2 regions of the Peribacillus sp. FW305-BF15 genome follow, and region 2 is predicted to be linked to the other one. Evidence: riboswitches for the same ligand, from Rfam matches in the RefSeq annotation. Region 2 holds a riboswitch; the other holds the start of a gene.
What was found. A riboswitch is a leader RNA that binds a small molecule or an ion and turns the genes downstream of it on or off. The one in region 2 is predicted to bind cyclic di-GMP.
Positions count from the first base shown of each region.

Region 1 (5,727 bases), on a different contig from region 2:
CTGAAATTGAGTTAGGGGGTACTGGAGATTTCTTCAATGTACTAAAAATGAGCAGTGACAATGAAGGGGCTGGCGGCACAATAGGAGAAAATGCATCGATTACTTATAATGGCCTGGACATTTCCCGGCCTTCGAATACGTTTCAGATTAATGGAGCGGAAATAACGGTAAAGCAAAAAACGGCGGATACAGTCACATTCTCATCAACAGCTGATGTCGATGCCATCCTGGACACAATCACTCAGTTTGTGAATAAATACAATGAAGTCATTAAAAAGGTTCAAGATAAAATGGGTGAAGCGAAATATCGCTCCTTTACCCCGCTTACCTCTGAGCAAAAAAAGGCAATGACAGAGGATGAAGTGAAGCTGTGGGAAGAACGAGCGAAGAGCGGAACGTTAAAAAGCGATTCTACCTTAAAAAGTCTCCTGACCACAATGAGGACATCCCTATACACTTCGGTGGACGGAATCACTGGAAAAAACAATCTCAGCAGTTTGGGAATCACCACCACCAAGAATTATTTGGAAGGCGGTAAATTAACGATTGATGAGGACAAGTTCCGGGCAGCCATTAGTGAGGATCCGAATGCGATCTACGATATGTTCATGGCCAATGGGTCGGAAAAGAGCGACAAAGGGCTCGCACGCCGGTTAAGGGATGATATAGAATCATCCATGAAGGCGATCACTGAAAAAGCCGGGAAGGCCGGATATGTTAATAATAATTTTACAATCGGAAAATTGGTTGCTGGGCTGGATAAGAAGATTTCAACATTTGAAGCCAAGTTAACGAAATTGGAATCGCGCTATTACAACCAGTTCACTGCGATGGAAAAAGCAATTCAAAAGGCAAACAGCCAAAGTGCATCGTTAGCTTCTTATTTTAGTTAAGGTATGTCGGAAAGGAAGTTAAATATGGCAATGAATAACCCATATCAATCGTATCAGCAAAATTCAGTCAATACAGCATCACCGGGAGAGCTTACATTAATGCTTTATAATGGCTGTTTGAAGTTCATCATGCTTGGGAAGAAAGCCATTGAAGCAGGAAATATCGAAGTGAAGAATACGAACATCATCAAGGCGCAAACCATTATCCGTGAATTGATGGTGACGCTGAATATGGATGCGGATGTATCCAAAGATATGATGAGTCTGTATGATTTCATGAACCGCCGTTTGATCGAAGCGAATATGAAAAATGACGTTTCTGCTTTGGAAGAAGTGGAAGGACTTGTTACGGAGTTCCGGAATATGTGGAAGGAAGTAATTCAGATCAACCGGAAAAAACAATTCACCCAAAGCGGTCAGGTGTAATGGTGATTAGAGCCTTTCATGATTTGACTGCTGAATTACTTGCCGTACTGGAAGATCGTACGATCACAGAGCGTGATGTTAAAATAGAAAGGGTTACAAAGCTGATCGATCGGCGGGATGGACTCCTTTCTCAAATCAAACCGCCTTTTACTGGTGAGGAGCAGCAGATGGGACGTGCAGTCCTGTTGCTCAACCAACGGGTCAATCACTTGCTGAAGCTCCAAAAGCAGGAGATACAGCGGGATATCCAGGAAATGAATAAGAAGAAAAAGTCCTCCAATAAATACACGAATCCGTATGAAAGTCTATCAGTGGATGGCGTGTTCTATGATAAAAGAAACTGATTTCCTTCCATTTTGGAGTCCAAATGGTTTCGATGTTAAATATTTTTAAATTTTCTGTAAATAAAATAGGCTTAATTTTTTCTTTCTAGCATAGCATTTGATATAATGAAGCTAGGGCAGACATCAACCCTTTCCAAACCTTCCGACAATTGTTTCATTATTTCGACATATTTCATGATGTGTTTCTAAAAGGAACCGGAGGGGTATTGTAGAATCTAACTGTATAGTCTTAATTTAAGGAGGACTCACTTTATGAATTACAACGTACGCGGTGAAAACATTGAGGTAACTCCAGCAATTCGAGAATACGTCGAAAAGAAAATTGGCAAGTTAGAACGATATTTTAACAATACACCAGATGCAAATGTGTTAGTCAATTTAAAAGTGAACAATAATACATCAAAGGTCGAAGTGACGATTCCCATGCAGAATTTGGTTCTTCGCGCTGAAGAGGAAAATGCGGATATGTATGCTGCCATTGATTTGATCAATGATAAGCTTGAACGCCAAATTCGTAAACATAAAACGAAGGTCAATCGCAAGTTCCGAAACAATCTATCGACTACACCCGATGCATTCGCCTTCAATACGGAAGCTGACGAAGTGGTGGATGAATTCGAAGACGATAATGATATTGAAGTGGTCCGCAATAAACGCTTTGATTTAAAGCCAATGGACAGTGAAGAAGCGATTTTACAAATGAATATGCTTGGTCACAGTTTCTTCGTTTACACGAATGCGGATACTAATACAACAAACGTAGTGTACCGCCGAAAGGATGGACGCTATGGATTGATTGAACCTAGTTAATTATTATTCTAATATTAAAAGCACAGCCCAGCCTCTGGGTTGTGCTTTTTTGCATGTTGATAGAATCCGTTAGAACGTAAAAATGATTGTTTCTTTTGGTTCTCTAAAAAAAACACAAAGATCACTTAAAAGAACAAAATTTGTTCTTCATTAAGATAAATAGTCAATATTGCCTATTCAAATATCTCTATCTTTTGCACTGTATTCGAATTATCAGTTCTTTAAAAAGAACAATGGGTTATGTGTAGAAAACAATTTGATCAAGGTGCAGAGGGGGCTGGATTACTTGTATCGAAAGAATTGCCATACATGCCATAGGGCTTCTTTTAGCAGTGCGGAATATGGAAAGTGGCTTTGCCCGACCTGCGGTGAGGATTTAACTGCGCAAAAAGCACACGATGCACTTACAATCGAGAGAATCAATACACCCCAAAGAAATTTTAAGAAGAGCAAAACGAAATTGAATTAGTCTATGAAAAATCACCTGAACTTCAAATTTTCTTAATATTGTAATATTTTGTCGGATGAAAGTTTTTGCATTTATGTGGATTACCGACATAAAATAGCAATATATGGAGTGCGTATCCGTTATAATATGATTATAGGTAATGTATTTGGTAATAAATACCACGACAAAGGCAAACTCCTTGAAAAATGAGGGCGCAAAGGCACAGGTCTAAGGTCCTTTTGACTATGATGGCTGGTCTGCCTGAAATACAAGAGTATTTTAGGAGGTAGAAGAGGTGGCTAATGTGGAACTGGATCAAGAATGGGTGAAATTGATTTCTGAAGCAAGAAGCTTGGGTTTCAAAAAAGAGGAAATCATTGCTTTTTTGAAACGGGAAAGCCCTGAGGCAATTTTTGAGGAGAACGATGGAAAATAGGTTCCGAACAAATTCGAGAACATCCCTATAAACAGTGGTTCGATTCATAGCTGTTTATAGGGTTTATTCTTCCTTGGGATTCTTGTGAGTCTAGCTTATCCAAACTGTATTCTTCAGGATTATGTAGGTAAACTAGTGCACTACCACTCTACTCTTCTTTATCTTTTCTCCATTTATTAAACTCGATGAATTCCCTGAATTGTTGTTTTGAGACACCCGAATTCATGGCTTCCTCAACGATTTTCATCCAGTCATTGTCCAAGGTTTCCTTATTTGGTGCATCGTAAAGCAGGGCATCAACAGGGATGTTAAGTACGGAGGAGATTTTTTCAAGAAATTGAATAGAAGGATTCGTTTGTAAGTTCCGCTCGAGCGAACTTAAATAAGACTTTGCAACACCTGCTTTATCGGCAAGTTCAGTCATCGACATTTTCTTTTCTTCTCGCAGTTTTTTTACACGTTCACCAATCATCAATACCACCTCGAAACATGTTCTATTTATCTTCCGCTAATAAGTTTCGGCAGCCCACCTTATCATTCAAAACATGACGCCTGTAAGGTCGGATTACCTTGACATGCTATCTCTAGAGAGGACACAGCATCTAGTGATGGAAGGTTATGGATAATTCACGTTTGCATATGGAATAGTGGGGAGTTTGCAACATATTTTTTATACTTTCTCCTATTTTAACAGTTTTACTCCTCATTTATCCATTGTTTTTCGCAAGAATTGCATTCAGGTCTATACCAGCGAAGTGACATGAAGTTGTACCTCTATGATAGAAGTGGTAAAATTAAGCGTGCATTAGTAATAATAGAAGGTGTGTTTCTTCTTACTTATATGAATTTTATCATTGAACGATCATTACCATAATAGAGGAGCGTTATTGAATGCTTAATATATTAAATAAAGTTTTTGATCCGAATAAGCGAGAAATCAAACGTTTAGAAAAAATCGCCGATCAGGTCGAAGCGCTGGCTGATGAAACTGCTGCGTTATCGGATGAACAGTTGCGTGCCAAAACGGAAGAGTTTAAAGAGCGTTATCAAAATGGGGAAACCGTTGATGATTTGCTTGTCGAGGCTTTTGCGGTTGCGCGTGAAGGGGCAAAGCGTGCTCTGGGCTTATATCCTTACCGTGTTCAAATCATGGGTGGGGCATCCCTTCATGATGGAAATATCTCCGAGATGAAAACAGGGGAAGGTAAAACCTTAACATCCACGATGCCGGTTTATTTAAACGCGCTTACCGGTAAAGGTGTACATGTCGTTACCGTCAATGAATACTTGGCACACCGTGATGCCACCGAAATGGGTGTATTGTATGATTTCCTCGGTTTGACCGTCGGGTTGAATTTGAACAGTCATTCTAAAGAAGAAAAGCAGGCAGCGTATAATGCTGACATTACGTACAGTACGAATAATGAGTTAGGTTTTGATTATCTTCGTGACAATATGGTGTTATATAAAGAACAAATGGTACAGCGTCCGCTGCACTTCGCTGTCATCGATGAGGTCGATTCGATTTTGATTGATGAGGCGAGAACGCCATTGATCATTTCCGGTTCGGCACAGAAATCGGCTCAGCTTTATATCCAGGCCAATGCGTTTGTAAGAACCTTAAAGAAAGATACGGACTACACATATGATGAAAAGACAAAAGGTGTTCAGCTGACGGAAGATGGGATGAATCGAGCTGAAAAAGCGTTTAATATCGATAATTTATTCGATATTAGTCACGTTACTTTGAATCATCATATCAATCAGGCGTTAAAGGCTCATGTTTCCATGCATTTGGATGTGGATTATGTCGTCCAGGAAGGCGAGATAGTCATCGTTGACCAATTCACCGGCCGTTTGATGAAAGGCCGCCGTTACAGTGAAGGTCTCCACCAGGCAATCGAAGCGAAAGAAGGACTTGAAATTCAAAATGAAAGCATGACTCTTGCGACGATTACATTCCAGAACTATTTCAGGATGTATGAAAAACTTTCAGGTATGACCGGTACAGCCAAAACGGAAGAAGAGGAATTCCGCAATATTTATAATATGAATGTCATTGCGATCCCGACAAACAGGAATATCATCAGGGATGACAGGGCAGATCTTATATATGCGACAACTGATGGGAAATTCAAGGCTGTTGTGGAAGACATCGCCGAACGTTATACAAAGGGTCAGCCTGTGCTTGTCGGTACGGTTGCCATCGAAACATCTGAGGTCATATCTGCCTATTTATCCAAAAAAGGCATCCCTCACGATGTTTTGAATGCCAAGAACCATGAGCGTGAAGCGGAAATCATTGCGAATGCGGGTAATCAAGGCTCAGTTACGATCGCTACTAACATGGCAGGTCGCGGTACGGATATC
Region 1 is NZ_JBYSYV010000003.1:24,381-30,107, reverse strand. It holds gene AC3WLU_RS03495 (flagellar hook-associated protein 2) at 1-893, shown strand, start outside; gene fliS (flagellar export chaperone FliS) at 918-1,319, shown strand; gene fliT (flagellar protein FliT) at 1,319-1,663, shown strand; gene hpf (ribosome hibernation-promoting factor, HPF/YfiA family) at 1,916-2,473, shown strand; gene AC3WLU_RS03475 (hypothetical protein) at 2,760-2,942, shown strand; cyclic di-GMP riboswitch class I at 3,101-3,186, shown strand; gene sinI (DNA-binding anti-repressor SinI) at 3,217-3,357, shown strand; gene AC3WLU_RS03465 (helix-turn-helix domain-containing protein) at 3,506-3,829, opposite strand; gene secA (preprotein translocase subunit SecA) at 4,249-5,727, shown strand, end outside.
Region 1: another riboswitch for cyclic di-GMP. It lies ahead of sinI (DNA-binding anti-repressor SinI); the one in region 2 lies ahead of AC3WLU_RS09160 (anti-repressor SinI family protein).

Region 2 (5,727 bases):
ATGAAGTGGTTACAAAATGAGGAAGGAAGTAAAATATGAGACATGAAAAAAAGAAGAAAAAGAAACGGACGTGGCTGAAGGTAGTCGGGATAATTGTCCTACTTTTTATACTAGCTGGGGGAGCCTTTGCCTACTCCGTATGGAATTCACTGACTAAAACCGTTGACACGATGCATACACCAATAGACCGTACCACGGATAAACGAACGAAAGACCTTGCACTGTCAGATCAAGAGCCATTCTCGATGCTCATGCTTGGTGTCGATGAACGTGATGGCGACAAAGGCCGTTCAGATACAATGATTGTCTTAACAGTCAATCCACAAAAGAAATCGGTCAAAATGCTAAGCATTCCGCGTGATACACGGACCGAGATCGTCGGTCATGGGACACAGGATAAAATCAACCATGCATTTGCCTTCGGCGGCGCAAAAATGTCCATGGACACCGTTGAGAACTTCCTGGATATTCCAATCGACTATTATATGAAGATCAATATGGAAGGCTTTAAGGATATCGTTGACGCAGTCGGCGGCGTGACCGTTCAAAACGATTTGGACTTTACATCCGATGGCATTCATTTTGCAAAAGGTACGCATACCCTTAACGGTAAAGAAGCTCTTGCCTATTCAAGAATGAGACATGATGATCCAAGTGGTGATTTTGGCCGTCAATCCAGACAACGTTCCATCATCGAAGCAGTCATCAAGGAAGGCGCAAGCCTTTCCTCCCTGACGAAATACGATGAAGTCTTCGCTGCACTCGGTAATAATATCCAGACTAATTTGACGTTTGATGACATGATGGACATCCAAAAGAACTACAGGGATGCAAGCAAAAGCATTACCCAGTCGTCCATAAATGGCAATGGAACGAAAATCGACGGAATCTACTATTATATTGTGTCGGATGAAGAAAAAGAAAAGGTTCAATCCGAATTAAAAGAACAATTATCCATTAAATAAGAAAAAATGAAAGAGCTGTCCGGACCCGCATCCTGACAGCTTTTTCATTTTTTCCGTCCAATATTCTGACAAAAAACGAACACCAAATGTAGAGATTTGTTGGAATTTTTGTTGTTTATTAGGCATGAAAAGACGGTATAATCTAATATGAGCTGACAATTCCATCTTCCCCTTGCCCCTTTCATCACTTGACACAATTATTCTTTGGACCCGGAATTCCATCAACCACCATTCATCAACTATAATAAATGATCCTAAAAAAAGGAGTGGATTTAAATGAAAATCAAAGCAGGCAGCTGGGCTATGCTAAGCAAACAGGACAAAATGTTTATTCTGAAAGCCATCAGTGACCGTTCAAGAATGAAATATGTTTCATGAGAATTAAATCTATTCGGCATTATATGAGAGCAGCGCCTCTCCCTTTTCAATAAAACGAACTTGAGCCTGAAAAAGGAGAGGAATCTATTTAAACCGATAATCCCATAATATACGCCATTCGCCCTTTTCTTTGACGACATAGCAATTTTGTTTCAAAGTAAACATTCCAAAGCGAGAATTGAAGACCTGTGTAACTGGAATTTCATAGGCCGTTTTATGCAGCCTTCCACTCTTATCCAACTTCCAGTTCTTCACTTTCTTAGAATGGCCTACATCATACTGAAAGGACTCCACATCCATATGCTGTAAAAATACATGTGACCGATTTTGCACATAATCTGCCCGATTCGGAAACCGCTGCTTCATTTCAGAACTTAACAAATCCCAGGATTTCCCGAACTCCGCTTCACTTTCATACTCATAGAAATCTTCAACCACGCTTTTTGATCCGCTGGGAAAAAGAGAAATGATACAGGCTCCTACAGCTAAAACCACGAGAATAGCCGTCAATACTCCTATTGGAATCTTACTGATTCTCCTCACCCTCATCACCCTCACAGGTTATCATTCATATATATATATATGGGAAAACGATAAAAAAGAAGCATGTTATTAAACATGCTTCTTAAGTATATGTATCAAAAATGATTTCTTAGATTCATTGACGCCTCCTCCATCGATACAAGAAAAGAAAATGACAATCGCCCATTAAATGAGAAAAAAAGAGCGAAGTATCCAAGAATCATATACTATCAGGTTGTTCAATGATCCCGCTTAATTTCTCCTTAATCTCCTCCACAAGTTCATTTACAGTAACAACTTGTCCAGACTCACCCTTGGCAAAAGTGTCTTTTAAAATATCATAAAAATCCATGCGAAATTTCCACTCCAATATATAATTGAGCCACCATTTCATACTGTTGTCCTAATATTTTTTTCAAAAATAAGGAATATAGCTCATGTATTTGATATTCACATATAAAGCGGGAATTAGCAAGCAGAAACTAGTTTAAAAACCAAAAATTTACCCAATTTTAACATTTCTGAAATTTTCCTTAGGAATGAATACTAGTAAGTTATAGGTAGATAGTTTGTGTATAAAAACAAAAAAGGACCGATTCCTCAGCCCCTTCGATAACACAAATTATGCTTGTCCCATTAAATAAGTCATTAATGATATCAAAACTAAAATAATTGTAATATAAGTCCCAATAAAAATTTTCTTGCTTCTCTGTTTCTTTTCATAAACTTCCTCGAACGTAATGAATTTGTTTTTTGTCATCAAATAGTCTCCTTATATCTTGATGGCAGCTATCTGACATCGCCTTTTGCGAAGTCCCTTTGCTTGATCTCTATAATGTAATATCGGCATATAACCAAAAATATTTAGGTATTATTAACTACTTTTTTAATAGGCGATATTTCTTAAATGTGTAGAAGGTTAAGACTAACGCATTATGTACAATAACTAAATTCTATGATTATCATGTTAAATCCTGCCTAGGCATCAGTTTAATTAAGCACTTACTTTATGACATTCATTATTATTTTTATCCAACCTAAAAATGCCAACCATAACGGTACACTAAATACAGTTCCCCACATTAATCCCTTCAAAAAGGCAATAGGTACATCCATAATAAAAATCCCCCTCAATAAGGTTGCATTTTTTTATTATTATCGCCATGTTCTTTATTCTGGATACCTTTTACGTTAATGAAAATAAAAAAAGAAGACTGTATAACAGCCTTCCCTAACGTAATTTTTATCCTGATTTGCTTTTTCCAGTTTATTTTCCCTTGATGAACTCCCGCACATCTTCAATAGATAATCCTAGATTTTTAGCCTCTAACATTAAATAAACCCATTCTTCCCGTTCATTGTTAGCTTCCATGATAAACCCCACCCAGCTTGTGGTAACACAGCCGTCTTAGCATGTAGCCTTAGACCTGTAATTTTGCGTCCCTACTTTTCAATAGGTTTGCCTTTCTCAAGAATATTTCACATTATGATCTTCCTATTTTGGTTCATGGAGTTAATTTTTCATTCTTTCTTTTTAAGAAATCGTAATAACCCATGAATTTTTTCACTAAGTATTAAATACTATATTCATGTTAATTATACTTAAAATCCTGACCATTAATTAAAATACTTTTCGTTAATTTCCGCCATCATTCTACAATATTCTTCAAATAACAACTAGATAAATAGGAATTTTTATCAATCACAACAAGCTGAATAGGGATTAATATTAAACAAAGCATTACGTTAACTTTCTTCGCCGTTTATTAAAAACTTTCATAAAAATACTTCCTTCTTCTGTTTTAAAAAACTTAACTCCAACTAATTTTAAAGGTGTCCATATTTCTCTCATTTGGTATAAAGGCATTAAAGATCATCCTTTCTTCTATAAATTATTAATTGAGCTTTTTCTTTTAAAAGTGACAGGTATATATTAAATAGCAACATCTATTATTTTACATTTTTTGTTACTTTATTTTTATTCTTCGATAGAATTAACATAACAAACAAAATGTTCTTTATAACGAATAGTTAAATTGAAATTACCATCTTTACATTATTATGTCAATTGGTTTCTTAGTTTATTCTATTTGCATATTTAGTAGTTTATTTCCCTCTTACAGGAATAATAAACATCACCTGTATGTCTAATCCACAACTTGCTAACCAATCCCCAAACTTCCATATCTTACATTAAATTTATGGTAGTGGGAACAGGATTTATCCATTGGCCAAAGTCTTGAAATTATTAAGGCATTTGTGTTCCGACTTTCAACTATGCTCCTTTTTATTAATTGACAAAAGTTTTTATTCGCCCATTAAACATTTCATAATTGAGCCTAAAAATTAGGATATGATGGTTAATTTTGTATTTTTCTGTCTTTTCTTGTCTGTTTTAAAGAACTAACTATACTTTATTAAGAACAAGTGCTATATTATAAAAAAAACGGTTCTTATGGAGGAGGATATGACTAGATATGAGGAATTCGACTCATTAAGGGGTTTAGCCGCTCTCATTGTGTTAATTGGGCATTATTTGATGGTATACCCTTCATATGCTAATTATCAGTATGGTTCAAACAGCTCCTACATAATTTATTTATTCAAGGAAACTCCTTTACGCCTTTTTTTCAGCAGTGGAAATGAGTCTGTCATTCTATTCTTTGTATTGAGTGGTTTTGTTTTGTATTTATCAGTTAATAGTGCTAAATTCCACTATTCTACATACTTAATAAAACGAGTGTTTCGAATTTATTTACCATATTTAGTAGCAATAAGCATGGCTATATTGGCTAAAATGTTTTTAAGCCAAATTGATTTGCCCTTTATCACAGACTGGTTTAATAAATCTTGGACAGGCCCAGATACTCCTTTCTTATTAATAGAACATCTTTTGTTTATAGGGCAGTACAATACAGACGCCTATAACAATGTTATATGGTCTCTTGTACACGAAATGAGAATTTCAATTATATTTCCTTTACTGATTTTTTTATTTATACGAAAAAAGCTTAAAGACTCTTTATTATGGCTTTTTGTTTTAATGTTTTCGTCGACTATTTTATTGTTTTTGTTTGGTTCTGGTGGCGATATAACCAGCATTCTTCTAAGTTTCCACTACTGTACTCTTTTTTTAATGGGAGCAATAATAGCGAAATATCGACATGGGCTTTTTTCCTATACCTTGAAAATGAAAAAACCTGTAAAAATCGCATTGTTGTTGGGTGCAATTATCTGTTTTATGTACGAAGGCATCATTGGTGAAGTGGATTTTTTAAACAATTATATTTTCAGGGATTATGTAGTCTCGTGCGGTGTTTGCATTTTTATTTTCATGAGCGTGTCATCCCAGAAAGTTTCAAAGATTTTGAGGTCTAGAATGCTAACTCTTCTTGGGAAAATTTCCTATAGCTTGTATTTGTACCATCTTATATCCTTATTCTCATTGATGTACCTTTTCTATAACAAGCTGCCTACCGTTTTAATATTGATCTTTTCATTTTTCTTATCTTTTTTACTCTCTTCAGCGTCCTATCTACTCGTGGAAAAACCATGCATGAGGCTCGGAACGTATTTCACAAGAAACAAACAAGAAAAAGTAATATCCAGAGATTCGATAGCTTTAAAACGTAAAATAGGATAATTCCAACTATTATATAAATATTCTTTGCAAGTTGTGAACGTATTCTTACTATCTCTAAAAAAGTGGTGAAATCGATGAATGAAAAAGTAAAAATTAAAGATTTTATACGAATCTTAAAAAAGCGAATATTTATCATTATTCTATCTACCCTTTGTATTACTGGTTTCATTATTTTTTCGTCCATGTACCTTATGAAACCAACCTATCAGTATTCCACTC
Region 2 is NZ_JBYSYV010000007.1:89,024-94,750, reverse strand. It holds gene tagU (polyisoprenyl-teichoic acid--peptidoglycan teichoic acid transferase TagU) at 36-965, shown strand; gene AC3WLU_RS09170 (hypothetical protein) at 1,428-1,886, opposite strand; gene AC3WLU_RS09165 (YwzD family small protein) at 2,086-2,235, opposite strand; gene AC3WLU_RS09160 (anti-repressor SinI family protein) at 3,133-3,237, opposite strand; cyclic di-GMP riboswitch class I at 3,256-3,339, opposite strand; gene AC3WLU_RS09155 (acyltransferase family protein) at 4,333-5,508, shown strand; gene AC3WLU_RS09150 (YveK family protein) at 5,583-5,727, shown strand, end outside.